Regions from separate parts of the Micromonospora sp. NPDC093277 genome, predicted to be linked through region 1. Evidence: riboswitches for the same ligand, from Rfam matches in the RefSeq annotation. Region 1 holds a riboswitch; each other region holds the start of a gene.
The links. Region 1 has a riboswitch for cyclic di-AMP ahead of ACIRG9_RS12390 (coiled-coil domain-containing protein). Riboswitches for the same ligand answer to the same signal wherever they lie in the genome.

Region 1 (3,563 bases):
GCCGACCGGGTCGACCAGGTCGTATCGCGCGAGGACGAGGTGACTGCCATGACGCCGAACACACCCGAACAGGCGCTCGCCGAGCTGTACGCCGGCAACGCCCGCTTCGTCACCGGTGTGCCTCGCCATCCGAACCAGGACGCCGGTCACCGGGCCGCCGTCGCCGACGGCCAGCACCCCTTCGCGGTGATCGTCGGCTGCTCCGACTCCCGCCTCGCCGCCGAGATCATCTTCGACCGCGGCCTCGGTGACCTCTTCGTGGTGCGGACCGCCGGCCACACCGTCGGACCCGAGGTGCTCGGCAGCGTCGAGTACGCGATCACCGTGCTCGGCGTACCGCTGGTCGTGGTGCTCGGCCACGACTCCTGCGGGGCGGTGCAGGCCGCCCGCGACGCGGTCACCACCGGTACCTCACCGGCCGGGCACCTCGGTGCGGTGGTCGAGGCCGTCGTGCCCAGCCTGCGCCAGGCCGCCCGCCAGGGCATCGAGGACGTGGACGGGATCGTCGACATCCACATCGCGCAGACCCTGGAGGCGCTGCTGGCCCGGTCCGCCGTGATCGCCGAACTGGTGGCCGCCGGCCGGTGCGGGGTGGTCGGCATGTCGTACCGGCTCAGCGCGGGCGAGGTGCGGACGGTGGCCGAGGTGCCGCCAGGCACCCCGACCACCGTGGGGACGCTCCAGGGCCCAGCCGGGAGCGACCAGGGCACGCCCTAGAGCAGCGACATGTGGACGTGGTCGGTGTGGTTGGAGGGCCCGCTGTAGGACTTCCAACCGGTCGCCGGGAACCAGATCTGCCGGTTCCAGATCACGTAGTAGATGCCCAGCCGGTCGGCGTTGCGGATGAGGAAGGCGGCGACGTTGTTGCCGTACATCCGGGTGTCGTTGTTGTGCCAGGGCGCGAAGCCGCTGTTCTGCAACGACCAGTCGCAGGCCCGACCCTTCGGGTGCTCCCACGGCCCGCCGGAGCGGTAGCAGCCGGCGAAGCGGGTGAAGCCGGCTCGCCGGACCTCCTTGTAGGCGTGCAGGGTGCGCGGCGTGATGCAGCCCGAGGTGGTGGGATCGTTCTCGCTGCACGACTCGGACTTCCAGTCACCGTCGGCGGTGCGACCGGGCCCGATCCGGGCGACCGGCGAGGTGGCCGAGACCAGACCGCCGGTGAATCCCCGCCCGCCGACCAGCGCCAACGCCTTCTCCGCCGCGACCTTCTCCCGCGCCATCGCGTTCTTCTGCTTCTCCTGCTCGCGTACCTCGGCCTCGACCGCGAGCTTGGCCTGCTCCGCCCGGGTCTTCGCCGCGTTGACCGCCGCGAGCCGCTGCGCGTGGACCATGTTCAGCTCGTCCAGGGCGGCGGCGCGCTGGACGAACGAGTCGGGCGTGTTGCTCTCCAGCAACATGGCCATCACGCCGAGCCGGCCGGTGCGGTACGACTGTGCGGCGATCTGGCTGACCTGCGGGCGCAGCGCGTCGAGTTCGGCCTGCGCGGCGCGTACCTCGCCGGCCAGCTGGCGTTGGCGCTGCTGCGACTTGTCGAGCTTCGCCTTGGCCTGCAGGTACGCGCGGTTCGTGGCGTTGAGGACGTCCGTGATGAGCGGAGGATCGTCGTCCTCCTCGTGCCCCGACGGGGTGGGGTTGGTGGGCGCCGCCATGGCCGGGGTCGGCCCGGCGACGACGGCGAACGCGGCGAGTACGGCCACCACGGGTGTCAACCAGCGGCGCAGGGGTGCCGTCACAGTGTTCCCTTCCGTAGACCGCCGACCGGGTTAGCTGCCGGGTTCGGGGCGGAAGTGGCCCCTACCGCTGGTCGCGGATTCACCCCTCGTACCTGGTTCCCCGGCTCGCCGTCGAGCGATTGGGCGGCGGCACCGCAGGCGCCGTAGCGCGCCTTCGGCGGTGACCGGCAGCGAGGTTACCTGAGAGTCCCCACGGCGATCTACGTCCGGAAGCCGACTAATAGTGCGATTTCGTCGTTGCCCTGCGTGACCGCCGTCGCCTTTGGAACCGACGGTCACGCTACGGAGTTTCACCATGCGACCTCCGTGCTCCCCTGCGGCCCGCGCCGCCGCGCGGCCGCCCCGCCGAGCGCCTCCAGAGCATTGTCCCGTTCCGCCGGTGGCCGAGCGGCGGGGGGCACCGGCGGCTCGCCGTCCGACCCGGCGCGCCGCCCGGCGGCGGTGACCACCGCGGCCAGCCCGGTGGTCAGCGGTACGGCGGCGACCAGGCCGAGCGTGGCCACGATGCTGCGGACGATCTCCTGGGCCAGGAACTCGCTGGTCAGGATCTGACTCAGCGGGCGGGAGTCGGCGACGAGCAGGAGCAGCAGCGGCAGCGACGCGCCCGCGTACGCCAGCACGATCGTGTTGACCGTGGAGGCGATGTGGGCGCGACCCACCCGGGTGGCCGCCCGGTAGAGCTGGATCCGGGACAGCCCCGGATTCGCGTACGCCAGCTCGGTGACCGTGGCGGCCTGGGTGACGGTGACGTCGTCCAGCACGCCGAGCGAGCCGATGATGATGCCGGCCAGGAGCAGCCCGTGCAGGTCGACGTCGTTCTGGAACATCAACAGGGTGGTGGCGTCCTCACTGCCGAACCCGGTCAGATGGGTGGCCGCGGTGGCCAGCGCGCCGAGGACGCCGGTCAGTACCAGGCTGCCCAGGGTGCCGAGCACCGCCACCGAGGTCTGCGCGGTGATCCCGTGGGTCAGGTAGAGCACCACGAACATGATCAGCGCGGACCCGACGATCGCCACCAGCAGCGGCGGCTGGCCGGCGCTGATCCCGGGCAGGATGAAACCGAGCAGGACGGCGAAGCTCGCCACCAGGCCGCCCAGTGCGGCCAGCCCGCGCCAGCGGCCGAACGCGACGATGGCGACGGCGAACAGCGCGGCGAGCCAGGCCAGTGGCGCGCCGCGCTGGTGTTCGGCGATCTGGTAGCTCTTCGCCGCCGGGTCGGCCGGGTCCGTCAGCTCGACCAGCACGACCGCGTCACCCACCTCGACCCGGGGCGCGCCGGGTCCGGCCGGGACGGGCACCTCGACCTGTCGCCCGGCGTCCGGGCCCTGCTCGGCGGTGACGGTGACGGTCCCGCAGGGGCCGGTGGATCCGCCCGGGGCGCCCTCCGGCGTCTCCGGCGCCGGTGGGCAGGGCTCGGTCACCACCCGGGTCACCGTGCCGTGGTAGCGGGGCACGTCCGGGCCGCCCGCCGGCTCCCGGCCGGTGTCCCGTGGCCAGAGCACGAGCGCGGCGACCACGGTGATCACGAAGAGCGGCACCACCGTCGCGACGAGGATCCGTCGTACGCCCGGCGGGGCGGACGGCGCGGGACGGGTGTGGTCGGCGCCCATGACGAGACTCCCAACGATTCACGGCGGCAAGCGTGTCGCCGGGCCGGTCGGGTCCACCGGCCGGCGGAGGCGCGCCGGGGCGGCGCCAGCGGGTTGTCGCCGGGAATGGTAGCCAGTCCGCCCCGGGGCTACCGGCTCAGCCGCGCTTCATGAGCCGGCCGACGGCGGCCATCATCTCGGTGGCCATCTCGTCGGCGCGACCCTCGGCGGCACCCTCCCG
Region 2 (3,563 bases), 430 kb from region 1:
TGACCTCGTTGGTGGAGGTGCCCGAGGGCGAGCCGTTCGTGCTGCACCCGGGTGAGTTCGTGCTCGCCTCCACGCTTGAGGTGATCTCGCTCGGCGACCAGCTCGCCGGGCGGCTGGAGGGCAAGTCGAGCCTGGGCCGGCTGGGGCTGCTCACCCACTCGACCGCCGGCTTCATCGACCCGGGCTTCTCCGGGCACGTCACGTTGGAGCTCTCGAACGTGGCGAACCTGCCGATCACTCTCTGGCCGGGGATGAAGATCGGCCAGCTCTGCATCTTCCGGCTCTCGTCGCCGGCCGAGCACCCGTACGGTTCGGCGGTCTACGGTTCGCGCTACCAGGGGCAGCGCGGCCCGACGCCGAGCCGTTCCTGGCAGAACTGGCGCATCTGGTCGACCCGCTGACGGGTGTTGACAGGGGCCCCTTCCGCTACCTGAGGCGTTAAGAAGGGGCCCCTCCTTTCACATCAGCCGGGGCGGCCGTAGCTGTTGATCTGGCCGTCGTCGACGCGTTTCATCGTGATGGGTTTGCCCGACTGGGAGGCGTGCACCACCCAGCCGTCGCCGACGTACATCGCGACGTGGTGCAGGTCGCTGTAGTAGAAGACCAGGTCCCCTGCGCGCAGCTCGCTGCGGCTCACCCGCTTGGTGACGTCGTGCTGTTGCCGGGCGTTGTGCGGCATCGAGACGCCCGCCTTGGCCCAGGCTGCCATGGTGAGACCGGAGCAGTCGTAGTGGTCCGGGCCGGCGGCGCCCCAGACATAGATCTTGCCGATCTGGGCGCAGGCGAACTTGACCGCGACCCCGGCGGGGCCGCCCGGATAGCCGGCGGGGCAGGGCGCCGGGCGCAGCGGGCCGCCGCCGCCGTTGCCGTACACCTTGAGCCGCAGCTTCTCCAGCCGGACGATCTCGGCGTCGATCTGCTTCTTCCTGGCCGAGAGCTGGGCATCGGTACGAGCCAGTTGGGCGACCATGTCGTCCAGCGGCTTCTTCTTCGCGGCCAACTGATCGCGCAGGTCGGCCACGGCCTGCACCTGCTGCTGCTGGCGGTGCGCGAAGCGGTCGAGCAGTTCGAGGCTGTTGACGATCTCGCCCGGCGACCGGCTGCCCAGCAGCGCGTTGACCGTGGAGATGCCGTTGCCCTTGTACGCGTCGGCGGCGAGCCCACCGACCTGCCCGAGGGCCTCGTCGACCTGGGCCTGCAACGGGGCGATCTGTTTGGCCAGCGCGTTGGCCTGCTTGCGTTTGGCGGCGAGGTCCTCGCGGGTGGCGTTGACCTGCTCGATGATCGGTTCGAGCTTGTTCCAGTCGGCGTCGATCTGCCGCTCGATCTCGGTGACCGACGGGTCGGCGTGGGCCGCCGTGGCGCCGCCGGTCAGTACGACGGCGGTGCCGGCCAGGGCGGCAAGGGCGGTGGTTAAGCGGGACCAGCGGGTACGCGGCGCAGCCGTCGACCGGCCGACCGGCCGGACCGACGGTCGCCGCGGGGCATGGTGTGCCACCGGGCTCCGTACTCCTTCTTTCCTGACCGCCTACCGGGTTAGCTGACGGGTTCGGGCGGGAAGGGAGCCGCCCTACCGCACCACGGTGCGGATTCACCCCAGGTACCTGGGTCCCCGGCTCGCCCGGAGGCGACTCGGCGGTGTCCGACCGCCACCACCCGGGCTGGGCGGTGAACCTACCGGTCGACGACTGACCAGAGTAGAGATCGTCGTTACCATTCCGCAACCCGCGACGCCGTGACACTCCGTACTCAAATTCGCGGTCGCGGTCCGCGGGCATGAAGGTTTCTTTCGGGGTACATCGTTACCTGGAAAGGTATTGACCAGGAGGCATGCGCGGAGCGAGGGTGAGGACGCAGTGACCCCCATCCCGAACTGGAGGTTTGATGCACCTCTCAGCCCTAACGTCGCGCAGACGGGTATTGCTGGCCGCCACCGTCGCGGCAGCCACCGCTCTCGCGATCAGCGGCCCCAGCGCGGCGGCGCCCCTCACCGCCGGAACCACCGACAACCCGGACCGTCAACAGCAGTACGCCGCCGCGGCAGCGGAGTACGGCGTGCCGCAGAGCGTCCTGCTCGGCGTCTCCTACCTGGAGTCCCGCTGGGACACCCACGCGGGCCAGCCCAGCACCAGTGGCGGCTACGGCCCGATGCACCTGACCGACGCGGCCCAGGTCGCCTCGACGCCGTCCAGCGCCCACGTCGACGAGAACGAGGACCCGCGCGGCGACGAGTCCCGGCCGCTCGTTCTCGACCCGGCGATCGCGGCGCGGCCGAGCGGCGACGTACTGCCGCAGGCGTCGCTGCAGACCCTCGACGCCGCCGCCGACCTCACCGGCGAGTCGAAGGAGACGCTGCGTACCGACGCCGTCGCCAACATCCGGGGCGGTGCGGCGCTGCTCGCCTCGTACCAGCAGGAGCTGGGTGGGCCGGCCGGCGCCGGCAGCGACCCGGCGGCCTGGTACGGCGCGGTGGCCCGGTATTCCGGCGCGGACACCGAGGACGCCGCGGCGGCCTTCGCCGACGAGGTGTACGACCAGATCAGCCAGGGCGCCAGCCGGATCACCGACGACGGCCAGCAGGTGACCCTCGCCGCCGCGGCGGTGACGCCGGACCAGTCCGGGCTGCACAAGCTCGGGCTGCGTCGCGCCGAGCGGCCGGACGGCCTGGAGTGCCCGGTCCGCCTCGCCTGCGAGTGGATCCCCGCGCCCTACGGGAAGTACGGCCCGGGTTCCGGCGACTACGGCAACTACGACATCGGCAACCGGCCGGCACAGCAGAAGATCGAGTACATCATCATCCACGACACCGAGGGCTACTTCGGCCCGAGCGTGCAGCTCGTTCAGGACGTGACCTACCTGGGCTGGCACTACACGCTGCGTTCGGTGGACGGCTACGTCGCCCAGCACATCAAGGCCAAGGACGTGGGCTGGCACGCCGGCAACTGGTACGTCAACGCCAAGTCCATCGGCATCGAGCACGAGGGCTTCGCCGGCCACGGCACCTGGTACACCGAGGCGATGTACCGGACCTCCGCCAAGCTGGTCCGGCACCTGGCGCTGCGCTTCCAGATCCCGCTGGACCGGCAGCACATCCTGGGCCACGACAACGTTCCCGGCATCACCGCCGCGAACGTGGGCGGGATGCACTGGGATCCGGGACCGTACTGGGACTGGTCGCACTACTTCGACCTGATGAAGGCGCCGTTCAAGGGAACCGGGACCCCGAACACGGGCCTGGTCACCATCGACCCGGACTACGCCAGCAACCAGCCGGCCTTCACCGGTTGCAACCGGCAGCCCCCGGGCGTTCCGAACCCCCTGCCGCCGATCCAGCCCTGCCCGCTGCGCGGCTCCTCCTCGGTCATCCTGCGCACCGCTCCGAGCCCGACCGCGCCACTGGTCAACGACCTGGGGCTGCAGCCGAACGGCCAGCCGAACACCATGTACATCTCCGACCACGGCGCCCGCGCCTCGGCCGGTCAGACGTACGCTCTCGCCGATGTCCAGGGCGACTGGACGGCCATCTGGTACCTCGGCCAGAAGGCGTGGTTCCACAACCCGGC
Region 3 (3,563 bases), on a different contig from region 1:
GAGCTGGCCCACCCCCCTCAGCCTTCACTTGCATACATAGCGATGTGAGCATAGATTGGGCCCGGGCGGGGCGCGGGACGAAAGGGTGTGGGCGTGGGCGCAGGTCATGACCACAGCGGCGCGGTCACCAACGCCGCACACCGCCACCAGGGTCGACTCTGGGCCGCGTTCGGGCTGCTCACCGCCCTTATGCTGGTCGAGGCGGTGGCCGCGTTCGCCACCGGCTCGCTGGCCCTGCTCTCGGACGCCGGGCACATGTTCACCGACGTGCTCGGCATCGGCATGGCGCTCGCCGCGATCACCGCCACCCGGCGAGCCAACACCGATCCGCAGCGCACCTTCGGGCTCTACCGGCTGGAGGTCCTGGCCGCGCTCGCCAACGCGGTCCTGCTCGGCGCGGTCGCCGCCTACGTGCTCGTCGAGGCGGTACGCCGGTTCGGCGAGCCGCCGGAGGTGCTCGCCGGGCCGATGCTGGCCGTGGCGTCGCTCGGCCTGCTCGCCAACATCGCCGCGTTCGCGCTGCTGCGGGCCGGCGCGCAGGAGAGCATCAACCTGCGCGGGGCCTACCTGGAGGTGCTCGGCGACCTGCTGGGCTCGCTCGGGGTGATCGCCGCCGCGCTGGTCATCACGTTCACCGACTGGTGGTGGGCCGACCCGCTGGTCGCCGTCGCGATCGGGCTGTTCATCCTGCCGCGGACCTGGCGGCTCGGCCGGGCCGCGGTCCGCATCCTGGTGCAGGCCGCCCCGGAGCACCTCCAGGTGACCGCCGTGCGCGACCGGCTGGCCGCGGTGCCCGGCGTCGCCGAGGTCCACGACCTGCACGTCTGGACCCTCACCTCCGGGATGGACGTGGCGTCGGCGCACCTGACCACGGCCCCGGACGCCGAGGTCGGCGAGGTGCTGGCCGCCGCCCGGGCCGCCCTGCACGGCGACTTCCGGATCGATCACGCCACGTTGCAGATCGAGCCCGGGGCGTCGGCCGGAGAGTGTGGACCAGTCGAGTGGTAATTAGGGCAAACTTAAATCCAAGTGGCTATTGTGCATTCATGCCGGCTTTCATCCGATTCCTAACCCTCGACTGGAGGGGCCCGGCCGGTAGGCTCGGTCGCGGCCCCCACCGGCGGCGCAGCGCGTCGCCGACGGCGGCTGTCGCCTAATCGCCGCAGCTCGGCGAGCCGGGGAACCATCTTCCTGGGGTGCATCCGCGTCAGCGGTAGGGATCTTCCGTCCCGAACCCGTCAGCTAACCCGGTCGGCGTTGACGGAAGGACACCTGGAATGCCACCTGCACGACGGACGGTCACCCGGTTGGCGGCCCTGCTCGTCGGGGCTCTCGCCCTCGGCCTCGCGACCGCACCGGTCCACCCCGCCTCGGCCGCCCCGACCGGCCTGCTCGCCGCCGCGCCCGGCGACGACGAGGGCGGCACCGCGGAGCTACGCGCCCAACTCGACGCGGCCGGCAAGGGCTGGCTGGACGCTCGGGCGGCGCTGAACCAGTCGGTGAAACGGCAGCAGCAGCTCACCGCCGAACTGAAGACGATCAACGCGGAGCTGGCCGTACGCGACGCCAAGGTCGGCGAGATCGCCGGGTTCGCGTACCGGGCCGGGCGGCTCGGCACCGCCGCGGCGCTGCTCGACAGCAGCAGCCCACAGGGCTTCATGGACCGCGCCGCCACACTGCAACAGGTCGCCGCGCACGAGGACCGGGTGCTGCGCGACCTGATCGACACCCGGGACCAGGCCACCCGTACCCAGACGGCGCTGAACGGTGAGATCCTGGAGCAGCGCCGGCAGGTCACGGTGATGGCCAAGCGCAAGGAACAGGCGGAACACGCGCTGGAGGTGGCCAACAAGAAGGCCGCCGCGACCACCACCGCCAGCGGCGGCAGCGTGCAGGGCACGTCCCGCGCCAACGCCACGCCGGCCCCGCGCAACGCCGACGGCTCCTGGCCCGCGGAGTCGTGCAGCGTCAACGACCCGACCCCGGCCGACGGCTGCATCACGCCGCGCATGCTGCACGCGCTACAGCAGGCCAAGGCGGCCGGGTTCACCCGGTACGTCTCCTGCTACCGGCCCAGTGGCTCCGGCGAGCACCCCAAGGGCCGGGCCTGCGACTTCGCCGCACAGAAAGACGGCTTCGGCGGGGTGGCCAGCGGCGGCGACAAGACGTACGGCAACAACCTGGCGGCGTACTTCATCCGCAACGCCGACCCGCTCGCCGTGCTCTACGTGATCTGGTTCAAGCAGATCTGGCTGCCCAGCAGCGGGTGGAAGGCGTACAGCGGCGGCAACGGCGATCCGTCCAGCGACCACACAAACCACGTACACCTCTCGGTCTACTGAGCCGCTAGGTGGCCCGCCGCCGGGCGGGCCACCTACGCCCACCGACGTACGCCGGATGTCGCTGCGCGCCCCACGACACCGGGCCGGCGACGGCCGAGCATCGGGGGCATGAGCCGACTCTCTCCCCCCGGACGCAAGGCCCTGCTCACCCTGCACCTGGTCACCTCGCTCGGCTGGCTCGGCGCCGACCTGGTGCTGCTCGCCCTGGGCGTGGCCGGACTACGCGGGGCCGACCCCGAGGTGGTCTACCCGGCCGCGGGCCTGCTGGTCACCTGGCTCTTCGCCCCGCTGAGCGTGCTGGTCTGGCTGATCGGGCTGGCCAGCGCGCTGCTCACCCCATGGGGCCTGCTGCGTTGGCGCTGGGTGCTGGTGAAGTTCGCGATCACCACGGCGATGCTGGGGTTGGTGTTCCTGCTGCTCGCCCCGACGGTGCGCCGGCTCGGCGAACTGGGGGCGGACCTCGCCACCCGGGACCGGCTGGACCTGATCATCCCTCCGACGGTGTCCAGCACCCTGTTGATCATCATGACCGTGCTGTCCACCTACAAGCCGTGGGGCCGGCTGCGCCCACCCGCCCAGGCAGCCCGGCCCTGAGTCAGCCCGCCTGCCCCTCCAGGGTGGCGCCGAGCCGGCTGGCGAGGCCGAGATGGGCCGCCCGGGCCTGCCGGAAGGCGTACCCGAACAGCGGTGCCGGGGCGGAGAGGGTGATCTCGACGTCGATGCGCACCACGCCACCTGGCTCGTCCCGGAGCCGGGTGTGGTTACGGACCGTAGTGGCGGGCTGCTGGCGAGCCACCGTCACCACCTCGTCCTCGGTGGCGACCAGCACGTCCGCCTGGTAGGTGACCGGGAAGTGCAGCGGCCCCAGTTCCAGCCGGTCGGTGATCGCGTAGCTGGCCAGCGCGCCGGGCCGGGGCGGCAGTTGGCGGACCCGGACGATCAGCGGATGCAGTTCACCCTGACGGCTCAGGTCGCTGAGCAGGGCGACCGCATCCGCCCGGGCACAGCGGGCCTGCACGGTGTAGCTGAAAGTGTCGCTGCTGAGCACGCCGTACCCCCTTGCCGTCGGCGTCCGCATGATCGTCCCGTAACCGGGGCCGGCTGGCAACGGGGCGGTACGGAGCCCGGCCAGCTCAGGCGCCGGGCAGCACCTGAGGGGTGCTGCCGGCGAAGTACGGCTCGGGTGCGCCGAAGAGACCCAGCAGGCCGGTGACCCAGAGT

Region 2: linked by a shared signal. The riboswitch ahead of ACIRG9_RS10330 (NlpC/P60 family protein) and the one ahead of ACIRG9_RS12390 (coiled-coil domain-containing protein) in region 1 are both predicted to bind cyclic di-AMP.
Region 3: linked by a shared signal. The riboswitch ahead of ACIRG9_RS08095 (coiled-coil domain-containing protein) and the one ahead of ACIRG9_RS12390 (coiled-coil domain-containing protein) in region 1 are both predicted to bind cyclic di-AMP.

Annotation. Positions count from the first base shown of each region.
Region 1 is NZ_JBIWJO010000004.1:452,903-456,465, forward strand. It holds gene ACIRG9_RS12385 (carbonic anhydrase) at 49-717, shown strand; gene ACIRG9_RS12390 (coiled-coil domain-containing protein) at 714-1,733, opposite strand; cyclic di-AMP (ydaO/yuaA leader) riboswitch at 1,736-1,869, opposite strand; gene ACIRG9_RS12395 (YibE/F family protein) at 2,024-3,343, opposite strand; gene ACIRG9_RS12400 (metal-sensitive transcriptional regulator) at 3,480-3,563, opposite strand, start outside.
Region 2 is NZ_JBIWJO010000004.1:23,986-27,548, reverse strand. It holds gene dcd (dCTP deaminase) at 1-401, shown strand, start outside; gene ACIRG9_RS10330 (NlpC/P60 family protein) at 464-1,498, opposite strand; cyclic di-AMP (ydaO/yuaA leader) riboswitch at 1,511-1,648, opposite strand; gene ACIRG9_RS10325 (N-acetylmuramoyl-L-alanine amidase) at 1,885-3,563, shown strand, end outside.
Region 3 is NZ_JBIWJO010000003.1:26,741-30,303, reverse strand. It holds gene ACIRG9_RS08100 (cation diffusion facilitator family transporter) at 94-1,008, shown strand; cyclic di-AMP (ydaO/yuaA leader) riboswitch at 1,141-1,272, shown strand; gene ACIRG9_RS08095 (coiled-coil domain-containing protein) at 1,278-2,342, shown strand; gene ACIRG9_RS08090 (hypothetical protein) at 2,451-2,936, shown strand; gene ACIRG9_RS08085 (SRPBCC family protein) at 2,938-3,420, opposite strand; gene ACIRG9_RS08080 (STAS domain-containing protein) at 3,476-3,563, opposite strand, start outside.